Regions from separate parts of the Pseudomonas sp. GW456-L12 genome, predicted to be linked through region 1. Evidence: predicted binding sites of a transcription regulator. Region 1 holds the regulator's gene; the other holds the start of a gene.

Region 1 (5,287 bases):
GTAGATCCTTTCAGCTAAGGTCGCGGTGGCGAACCTGGACGTTCTTCAGGGACTTTTGCAGGACTTGGCCCAAGCGTTCGGTCAGGTAGACCGAGCGATGGTGGCCGCCCGTGCAGCCAATGGCAATAGTGACGTAGGCGCGGTTGCTGGCGGCGAAACGGGGCAACCATTTCAGCAGGTAGCTGGAGATGTCCTGGAACATTTCCTCGACGTCCGGCTGGGCGGCCAGGTATTCGGCAACCGGCTGGTCGAGCCCGGACTGGGCACGCAACTCGGGTTTCCAGTACGGGTTGGGCAGGCAGCGTACATCGAATACCAGGTCGGCATCGACCGGCATGCCACGCTTGAATCCGAAAGACTCCACCAGAAAGGCGGTGCCCGGTTCCGGTTGGTTCAACAGGCGCAACTTGATGGTATCGCGCAGTTGATACAGGTTCAGGTTGGTGGTGTTGACCTTGAGATCGGCCAGGTCGGCGATCGGTCCCAGCAGATGGCTTTCGTCCTGGATCGCCTCGGCCAGCGAGCGATTGTTGCTGCTCAAGGGGTGGCGGCGGCGGGTTTCGGAAAAGCGCTTGAGCAGGGTTTCTTCGTCAGCATCCAGGTACAGCACATCGCACTGGATATGCCGGCTGCGGACTTCCTCGAGCAGTTCGGGGAAGCGCGACAGGTGGCTGGGCAGGTTGCGGGCGTCGATCGACACGGCGACCAGGGGCTGTGTCAGTTCGGTGTGGATCAACGCCCGTTCGGCCAGCTCGGGCAACAGCCCGGCCGGCAGGTTGTCGATGCAGTAATAGCCATTGTCCTCGAGTACATCGAGGGCGGTGCTTTTACCTGAGCCGGACCGGCCGCTGACGATGATCAAACGCATGATTACTGACCGTTCTGTTCGTCCAGGACAACCTTGTACAAGGCTTCGTTGCTGGTGGCGCTGCGCAGTTTGTCGCGCACTTCTTTGCGGTCCAGCATGCTGGCAATCTGCCGGAGCAGTTCCAGGTGCGCATCGGTGGCGGCTTCCGGGACCAGCAGTACGAACAGCAGGTCGACCGGTGCGCCGTCGATGGCGTCGAAATCGATGGGAGCGTCCAGGTGCATCAGGGCACTGATGGGCGACTCACAGCCTTTGAGGCGGCAGTGTGGAATGGCAATGCCGTTGCCAAAACCGGTAGAGCCCAGTTTTTCACGGGCAATCAGGCTTTCGAAGACATCTTGCATCTCAAGATCAGGCACTTCGCGGCTGATCAGGTTGGCAATTTGTTCGAGGGCGCGTTTTTTGCTGCCGCCCGGCACGTTCACCAGGGAACGGCCGGGGGTCAGGATGCTTTCAAGTCGGATCATGGGAGGGGAGTGTTAGCGACCCGTGCCTTGGAGAAGGTGGAGTTGCTTTTCCTTATGCTTTTTCAGTTGGCGGTCAAGCTTGTCCGTGAGCAAGTCGATTGCGGCATACATGTCGTCATGTTCTGCATTGGCGACGACTTCCCCACCATGGATGTGCAGCGTGGCCTCGATTTTCTGCTTCAGTTTTTCGACGGCCAGCGTTACCTGCACATTGGTAATCTTGTCAAAGTGCCGCTCAAGTCGGTCGAGTTTTTCGCCGATGTAAGCGCGCAGAGGTTCGGTCACTTCCAGTTGGTGTCCACTGATGTTGACTTGCATACAGCTTCTCCTTCGTTGCCAGTGCATAAAGCGGCAGGTCGATTGACCTGCCACTGGAACGCTGTGGCGAGCCCGGCGGCTACATCAACCGCTTCCGTTCGCTGGAAGGCGCGATCCCCAGGGATTCGCGGTACTTGGCGACGGTACGACGGGCTACCTGAATGCCTTGTGCCTCCAGTAAACCAGCGATCTTGCTGTCACTCAACGGCTTTTTCTGATTTTCCGCGGCGACCAGTTTTTTGATGATCGCGCGGATCGCCGTGGACGAGCATTCACCGCCTTCGGAGGTACTTACGTGGCTGGAGAAAAAGTATTTCAGTTCATAAATGCCCCGTGGGGTATGCATGAATTTTTGCGTGGTCACCCGTGAAATCGTCGACTCGTGCATGCCGACTGCTTCGGCGATGTCATGCAGGACCAACGGTTTCATAGCCTCATCGCCGTACTCGAGGAAGCCGCGCTGATGCTCGACGATCTGGGTGGCGACTTTCATCAGGGTTTCGTTACGGCTCTGCAGGCTCTTGATGAACCAGCGGGCTTCCTGCAACTGGTTGCGCATGAAGGTGTTGTCGGCGCTGGTGTCGGCGCGCCGCACGAAGCCGGCGTACTGTGGGTTGACGCGCAGGCGCGGCACGGACTCCTGGTTCAGCTCCACCAGCCAGCGTTCGTTGTCCTTGCGCACTATGACGTCGGGGACCACGTATTCGGCTTCGGTGGATTCGATTTGCGAGCCCGGCCGTGGGTTGAGGCTCTGTACCAGTTCGATGACTTGGCGCAGTTCGTCTTCCTTGAGCTTCATGCGCCGCATCAGCTGGCTGTAGTCGCGGCTGCCGAGCAGGTCGATGAAGTCGCTGACCAGGCGCTTGGCTTCAGTCAGCCAAGGGGTCTTGGCAGGCAGCTGGCGCAGTTGCAGCAGCAGGCATTCGCCCAGGTTGCGGGCACCGATGCCGGCGGGCTCGAATTGCTGGATACGGTGCAGGACGGCCTCGATTTCGTCGAGTTCGATGTCCAGTTCCGGATCGAAGGCTTCGAGAATTTCCTCGAGGGTTTCGTCCAGATAGCCTTGATTGTTGATGCAGTCGATCAGGGTCACGGCGATCAGGCGATCGGTGTCGGACATGGGCGCCAGGTTCAACTGCCAGAGCAGATGGCTCTGCAGGCTTTCGCCGGCCGAGGTGCGGGTGGTGAAATCCCACTCGTCGTCATCGTTGCTGGGCAGGCTGCTGGCGCTGGTCTGGTAGACGTCTTCCCAGGCGGTGTCGACCGGCAGATCGTTGGGAATGCGTTCGTTCCATTCGCCGTCCTCGAGGTTGTCCACCGTCGGGGCGGTTTCCTGGTAGGAGGGTTCCTGGATATCGGTATTGGGTTTCTGCTCGGCGTTGTCGGCCAGCGGATCGGTGTTATCGAAGTCGTCGCCTTCTTCCTGGCGCTCGAGCATCGGGTTGGACTCCAGGGCCTCCTGGATTTCCTGTTGCAGGTCCAGGGTCGACAATTGGAGCAGGCGGATGGCCTGTTGCAGCTGCGGTGTCATCGTCAGCTGCTGGCCCATTCTGAGGACTAGCGATGGTTTCATGGCAGGGGCTTAACACCTTATTCGCCGGCGCACATGCGCCATCCACTACAGGGCGCGTGAGCGCCAAACATAAGCAAATTATATGCCTGAAACTGAAGTGTTTGCCTAGAGCGCTGTAACAATAAAAACAGCAGGGTTTTATTGGGGCGGGCGCTCTGGCGACCAGCCAAACACCTCAGGGCTTACAGGCGGAACTCATGGCCCAGGTAAACTTCCTTGACCAGCTCGTTGGCGAGGATGGTTTCGGCGTCGCCTTCGGCGATCAGTTGACCGTCGTTGACGATGTAGGCGGTTTCGCAGATATCCAGGGTTTCACGGACGTTGTGGTCGGTGATGAGCACGCCGATACCCTTGGCCTTCAGGTGATGAATGATCTGCTTGATGTCGCCTACCGAGATCGGGTCCACGCCGGCGAAAGGTTCGTCGAGCAGGATGAACTTGGGGGCGGTGGCCAGGGCGCGAGCGATTTCCACGCGGCGACGTTCACCGCCGGAAAGGCTCATGCCCAGGTTGTCGCGAATGTGGTTGATGTGGAACTCCTGCAGCAGGCTTTCCAGCTCCTGGCGACGGCCGGCCTTGTCGAGCTCCTTGCGGGTCTCGAGGATGGCCATGATGTTGTCGGCCACCGAAAGCTTGCGGAAGATCGAGGCTTCCTGCGGCAGGTAGCCGATCCCGGCGCGGGCGCGGCCGTGCATTGGCTGGTGGCTGACATCCAGGTCGTCGATCAGGATGCGACCCTGATCGGCCTGGACCAGGCCGACGATCATGTAGAAGCAGGTGGTCTTGCCGGCGCCGTTGGGGCCGAGCAGGCCGACGATCTGGCCGCTGTCGATGGACAGGCTGACGTCACGCACGACCTGGCGGCTCTTGTAGCTCTTGGCCAGGTGCTGAGCTTTCAGAGTTGCCATTACTGGGCCTTTTCGTCAGTTTTCTTTTTCGGCTGGATGACCATGTCGATCCGTGGGCGCGACTCGGTGACCTTGCTGCCGGTGGCGCGACCGGCGCTGGCCAGCTTCTTGTTGGTGTCGTAGACGATTTTCTCGCCCTGGGTGATGTTGCCGTCCTTGTCGACGACTTTGGCGCGGTCGATCAGTACGACGCGGTTTTGTGCGGCGTGGTACTGGATGGTCACACCGTAGCCCTGGACCGGCTTGGTGTCGCCCTGGGTTTGAATCTGCTCGAAGTAGGCCAGGTTGCCCACCGAGGTCACCACGTCGATATCACCGGTCTGGGTGCGGGTGATGGTCACGGTATTGCCGGTGACCTTCATCGAGCCCTGGGTGATGATCACGTCGCCTCTGTAGGTGGCTACGCCATTCTTGTCGTCCAGTTGAGCGTCGTCGGCCTGGATGCGGATCGGTTGCTGGCTATCGTTCGGCAGAGCCCAGGCGCTCACGCTTCCCAGTGCTGCGCCCAGACCGAGCAAAATAGGGAGGGTTTTAACGAGCCTCATACTGTCCTCTTACGTTCGATAGCAGGTTCATCCTGCCGTCTTTCAAATACGCTTTCATTCCCTTGCCAGTCGTCACGCCGCCGGCGCCGTCGATTCTAACGTCTTGATCGGTCTGCGCATATTGCTTCTGCGGGAATACTGTCATGCGGGTCGTGGTGATCAGCAGGTTGCGATTTTTCTCGTCGGTGCGCGAAACCCGTACCGAATCGATCAACTCGACCTCGGTGCCGTCCGGGTTGACTTCGCCGCGCTCGCTCTGGACATGCCAGGGGAAGGCGGTGCCGCGATACATCTGCAGGTCCGGCTTGGTCAGCAGGGTCACCTCGGTGGCCTTGAGGTGCTCGACCTTGTCGGAAGTCATTTCGTACTGCAGCTTGCCGTCGGGCAGGTACTGCACGCTACGGGCGTTGATGGCGTAGTAGTCGATGGCGCTTTCGTCGACCTGCGCGACCGGCTTGTCGAGGAAGCGTTCCGGGCTGATGTTCCAGTACCCCACCGCCAGGAACAGCACGGTGATGATGCCGAAGATCAGTATGTTGCGAATCTTTTTGCTCAGCATGGGAGGCTCTATAAGTAGGCGGCGTGGGCCGCTTCAAGGCTGCCTTGGG
Region 2 (5,287 bases), on a different contig from region 1:
GGTAGCTGATCTCGGAGAACGACAGCGGGATCGGCGAACCGCTGTAGCGGATACGCTCCTCGCCATTGACCTTCTGCGGCTTGTGCAGATGCCCCAGGGCCACGTAGCTGATGCTCGGGCCGAACAGGCTGGCGGGCAGGGCCTCGGCGTTGCCGATGATCAGGCTGCGCTCGGAGTCCTCCGACACCGAGCCACCGGCCATGTGCGCGTGGCTGATGGCGATCAGCGCCTGGCCCGGCTGGCGCTTGGCATTGGCCGCGGCGATCAGCCATTCATGCACCTGGCCGATGCCTCGCAGGTAATCGTCGCCCAGGTGCGGCCCCGTGACTTCCGCCGGCCGCAGGAACGGCAGCGCCAGGCACCAGCCGGCAATCGCACCGCTGGCATCGGGCAACGGCAGCAACAGACGCTCGCTGTCCAACTGCCCATCATCCAGCCACAGCACCCGGCCCAAAGCGTGGGTGCGCAGACGCCGCATCAAAGGCGCCGGCAACTCGATGCGCGAACCCGAGTCATGGTTGCCGGCAATCATCACAATGGTCAGGCCGGGCTGCTGTTCATGGGCGCTGACAATAAAGTCGTACAGCCGCTCCTGGGCTTTGACCGGTGGATTGACCGTGTCGAAAATATCGCCAGCAATCAGCAGCACATCAGGGCTGTGCAGCGCCAGCTGACGCAACAGCCATTCAAGAAAGCAGGCATGCTCGAAATCGCGCTCCTGGCCATGGAGGTTCTGCCCCAGGTGCCAGTCGGAGGTGTGAAACAGACGCAAGGCAAACTCCGCAAACAATCAGGTGAGCCGCAGGGAAGAGGAGAGCGGCGTGAGGGGGGAGAGTTTACTGCAAATCGGCTGGGGGGCCTGGTTGGATGGCGAATAGTGGTGCCGTTTAGCGGCAGCCAAAAGTTGACGCTCGGCAAGATAGCTCTTGAGTCATGGGGCGACGCTTGCGCTGCTTGGCCGCCAATTTACTTTAGGTTTAAAGTCAACTTTAAGGTCAATGGTTTTTCGGGTGGGAATATGAGAATTGGCGAACTGGCGAAAATCAGCGGATTGGCGCCTTCACGCATCCGCTTCTACGAAGCGAGCGGCCTGATCAAATCCGTCGAGCGCAAAGCCAACGGGTATCGGGACTACGCACCTGACACCGAGTGGGTCCTGGAGATCATCACCGGGGCACAGGCGGCAGGTTTTTCGCTGGAGGAGATCCGCCAGTTACTGCCGATGAATGCCAACGGATGGCGGCATGAAGAGTTGCTCAGTGGGCTCAAGCGCAAGGTCGAGGAAATCGAAATCCTCCAGCAACGGCTGGCCCAGAATAAAGCCCAACTACTGCTTGTGATCGAGGGTGTCGAGAGTAAGCCCGAGGGCGTGGGCTGTGTGGAGAACACGCAGTTGTTATTGCATCGTCTGCGCGAAGAGGGGGTGGCGCCCGCTTCAGGCCGCCGTAATGGTGCGTCTTCCAAGTAACACGCAACCTGTCAGGCTGATAAGGGGTAAAAAGCCATGCCCCTTTGATCAGTGCATGCCAACCAGGGTAACCAGTGGTTTTGGCGCGTAGAGCGCGCTTTGGAACGCTGGCACATATTCGTACTTCAGCATTTTCCCAAATTGAGCTTCTTCGCGGTGAAGGACACGTCCACCTGGCCGGTCTGGCTGTCGGTAATGTCATAGACCACCGAGGTAACCTCTTCTTTTCGGTCAATGCCCGTCAGCCATTTCGGCAGGTTATAACCGACAACGCCGCGAACCCTGGCAAGCTCGGCACTGAACTTTAAGGTCAAGTGCCGTGAGCTGGCTTTTTCGTTGGCTTTCAGCGTGCCGTTTGCAATGGCTCAGCGAGTTTTATTGCCCGCCGAGAGCAAGGCCATCACGGCTTCAGCCACGGCCCTGGGCGACTGAGGGTTCTGCCCCGTCACCAGGCGTCCATCGGTGATGGCAAATGGGGTGAATGGCAACCAGGCCTTGCGGTAACGCGCACCCTGGCCGACCAGCCTGTCCTCGAGGAAGAAGGGAACCTGGTTCTTCATGCCCGAAAGCAGCTCTTCGCGATTTGAGAAACCGGTGATGTTTCTGTTCTTGATAAGTGCCTGGCCTTGCTCATCCTTGAGATCCACCAATCCCGCCACGCCATGGCAGACGGCTGAGACGATGCCGCCCTGGTTGTAGATCTTTTCGGCAACACGACGCAGGTCCGGGTTTTCGGGGAAGTCCCACATGACGCCGTGGCCCCCCGTGAAATAGATGACGCTGAACCGGGAGGGATCGATGTCGGCGATCGGTATCGTGTTGTTCAGGCGAGCGCGAAACGCCGGTGACTGCAAATGCTCACGGGCGGCCTTGTCCATATAGAGCCAACCGAGGCTGCGCTCGTCCAGCGGAACCGCTCCGCCCTTGGGGCTGGCAAAAACTGTCGTATAACCGGCGGCCTCGACAACATCCGTGAAATGCGTCAGCTCGGTCAACCACAGCCCCGTGGTGTCGGTGCGTGAGGGATAGCTGGCGTGGTTGGTCATGATCACCAGTATCTGGCGATCCTTCGGCATTGCAGTGGAAGGGTTGGTTTCAGCATTTGCAAAAGTCATGAATACACCGCCTATCAATACCAACGCACAAGAAACAAGGGTCTTCAACATCATCCGGGCTCCGACAGTCATGCAGTGCCAGTCATGCTCACCTTAAACCATGCTTTAAGGTCAACCCCCACATTTGCAAAAAGCTTCCGTTTGCGCTGGCGCGCTTCTGCTTGACTCTAAACCTGACTTCAACGTTAGCGTCTGGCGCCGATTGGGCAAGAACGCACTTAACCATCCAGTCAGGAGCCACAGCATGAGCCAGCAAGACCACCCCGTGACGCAGATGAAATGGATGATCTATGGCGCCTACGGGTATACCGGCGAGCTGATCGTCCGCGAAGCCGTCAAGCGTGGGCTCAGGCCGGTGCTGGCGGGGCGTAGCCGCGGCAGGATCGAACCCTTGGCCCGGGAGCTGGGGCTTGAGGCACGTATTTTCGGGCTGGATGACGAGGTGCGACTGCTGGCCCAGATCAAGGGCCATGGCTTGGTTCTGCATTGCGCGGGGCCGTTTTCGGCGACCGCCGCACCAATGATGGACGCTTGCCTGCGGGCCCATTCGCATTACCTGGACATCACCGGCGAGATCGCCGTGTTCGAGCATGCCCAGTCCCTGCATGAGCGTGCGCAAGCGGCGGGCGTGGTGATTTGCCCCGGCGTCGGCTTCGACGTGATCCCCACCGACTGCGTCGCCGCCGCACTCAAGGCCGCGCTGCCGGATGCAACGCACCTGGCCTTGGGGTTCGATTCGCGCTCCAGCTTGTCGCCGGGCACCGCCAAGACTTCGATCGAAGGCCTGGCCCAGGGCGGCAAGGTACGTCGCGAGGGGAAAATCGTGTCTGTACCCTTGGCCTATCGGGTGCGTCGTATCGACTTTGGCGCTGGAGAGAAGCTTGCCATGACCATTCCCTGGGGGGACGTTTCCACGGCCTATCACACCACCGGCATTGCCAATATCGAGGTGTTCGTGCCGGGCTCCGCCGGCATGATTCGCAGCGCCAGGTTCGCCAACTTCATTCGCCCGCTGCTGGGCTTGTCGTTCGTGCAGAAGCGGCTCAAGGCACACATCGGCAAGACCGTGATCGGCCCGGATGACGAAAAGCGCGCCGATCAGGGCACCTATGTCTGGGGCGAAGCCCGTAACGCTCGCGGCGATTGCAAGGTGGCGCGCGTGCACACCACCAATGTCTATAGTCTGACGGTCTACGGTGCGCTGACCGTGGTCGACTACCTGTTACAGGCGCGCCCGGCTGGCGGTGCCTACACGCCTGCGAGGTTGCTGGGCGCCGATCTGGTGACGCGCTTGCCAGGATCGGGCGCCTTGAACATCGAATAGGCGGTGTCCGATGAAACTGTCGGATGAAGTTGAAAAAGAGGTATTGACCTTCAAGTTCACTTCAAACTTAGGCTGGCCCCACGTCAAATGAGGGACTGCCCATGAATGTGTTCGACACCCTGATGCTCCCCAATGGTTCGACCATCAAGAACCGCGTCGCCAAAGCCGCCATGGAAGAGAACATGGCGGACGCCGACCAGGCGCCCTCCGAAGAACTGATGCGCCTGTATCAGGCGTGGGCCGATGGTGGCGCCGGGCTGATAATCACAGGCAACGTGATGGTCGATGGCCGCGCCATGACCGGGCCGGGCGGCGTGGTGCTGCAGGATGACCAGCAACTGGACAAGTTCAGGCGCTGGGCACGGATCGGTCGATCCGGCGGTGCGCAGTTCTGGCTGCAGATCAATCATCCCGGCCGCCAGATGCGGGCAAGCCTTGGGCAGAAGACCTGGGCACCGTCAGCCATACCGCTGAACCTGGGCAAAATGTCCAAGCACTTCGCCACGCCCCACGCGATGACCCCCAGCGTGATCGAAGAGGTTATCCAGCGCTTCGCACGGGCTGCGCGCCTCGGTGAAGAGGCCGGTTTCACCGGCGTGGAAATCCACGCGGCCCATGGCTATCTGTTGAGCCAGTTCCTGTCGCCGCTGAGCAATCAGAGAACGGACGAGTGGGGCGGCTCCCTGGAAAACCGGGCACGCCTGCTGCTTGAGATTGTCACGGCGGTACGGGCCGTGGTTTCCCCAGGCTTTGCGGTGGCGGTCAAACTCAACTCGGCCGATTTCCAACGTGGCGGATTCACCGCCGATGACGCGAAAAAGGTGGTTGAGCTGCTCAACGACCTGGGTGTGGATCTGGTCGAGTTATCCGGTGGCAGCTACGAAGTGCCGGCCATGCAAGGCGAGGCGCGCGATGGTCGCACCCTGGCGCGTGAGGCCTATTTCGTCGAGTTTGCCCGTGACATCCAGACCGTCTCCAGGATGCCGGTGATGGTCACCGGTGGCGTACGCCGGCGTCCCATTGCCGAAATGGTCGTCAAGAGTGGCGTGGACATGGTCGGTATCGGAACGGCCTTGGCCATCGATCCCTACCTGCCGCGTGATTGGCTTTTGGGTAAAGACAATGCTCCGCAATTGCCACCGATCACCTGGAAAAACAAGACCATCGCGTCCTTGGCCAACATGGCGGTCGTCAAGTTCCAACTGCGCAAACTCAGCCAGGACAAAAAGCCCTATCCAGGCGTGTCACCGTTACGCGCGCTGCTCTTGCAACAGCTCGCCAATGCCTGTCGCACTCGCCAATATCGGCGGTGGATAGAACAGCGTTCGGCGTGATTCGATGCCCATTTCAACCGCAAAGGCTCAAGGGTGAAATCCACTT

Evidence for each region. Region 1 encodes sigma-54, which starts transcription at its own class of promoters, with help from an activator protein. Its sites were predicted from a motif close to ANTGGCATNNANNTTGCTNT; they were not measured.
Region 2: AC07Y9_RS10030 (saccharopine dehydrogenase family protein) is a predicted target of sigma-54. The motif match lies at 2,706-2,725, and genes of this name have one in related genera.

What each region holds. Positions count from the first base shown of each region.
Region 1 is NZ_JBWKZA010000008.1:127,961-133,247, reverse strand. Features, by position in the region: gene rapZ (RNase adapter RapZ) at 11-868, opposite strand; gene ptsN (PTS IIA-like nitrogen regulatory protein PtsN) at 871-1,335, opposite strand; gene hpf (ribosome hibernation-promoting factor, HPF/YfiA family) at 1,348-1,653, opposite strand; gene AC07Y9_RS12960 (RNA polymerase factor sigma-54) at 1,733-3,226, opposite strand; gene lptB (LPS export ABC transporter ATP-binding protein) at 3,409-4,134, opposite strand; gene lptA (lipopolysaccharide transport periplasmic protein LptA) at 4,134-4,679, opposite strand; gene lptC (LPS export ABC transporter periplasmic protein LptC) at 4,666-5,238, opposite strand; gene AC07Y9_RS12940 (KdsC family phosphatase) at 5,247-5,287, opposite strand, start outside.
Region 2 is NZ_JBWKZA010000006.1:101,377-106,663, forward strand. Features, by position in the region: gene AC07Y9_RS10010 (exonuclease SbcCD subunit D C-terminal domain-containing protein) at 1-772, opposite strand, end outside; gene AC07Y9_RS10015 (MerR family transcriptional regulator) at 1,019-1,468, shown strand; partial or broken gene AC07Y9_RS10020 (acetoacetate decarboxylase (ADC)) at 1,517-1,782, opposite strand; gene AC07Y9_RS10025 (type 1 glutamine amidotransferase domain-containing protein) at 1,834-2,637, opposite strand; gene AC07Y9_RS10030 (saccharopine dehydrogenase family protein) at 2,828-3,907, shown strand; gene AC07Y9_RS10035 (NADH:flavin oxidoreductase/NADH oxidase family protein) at 4,009-5,241, shown strand.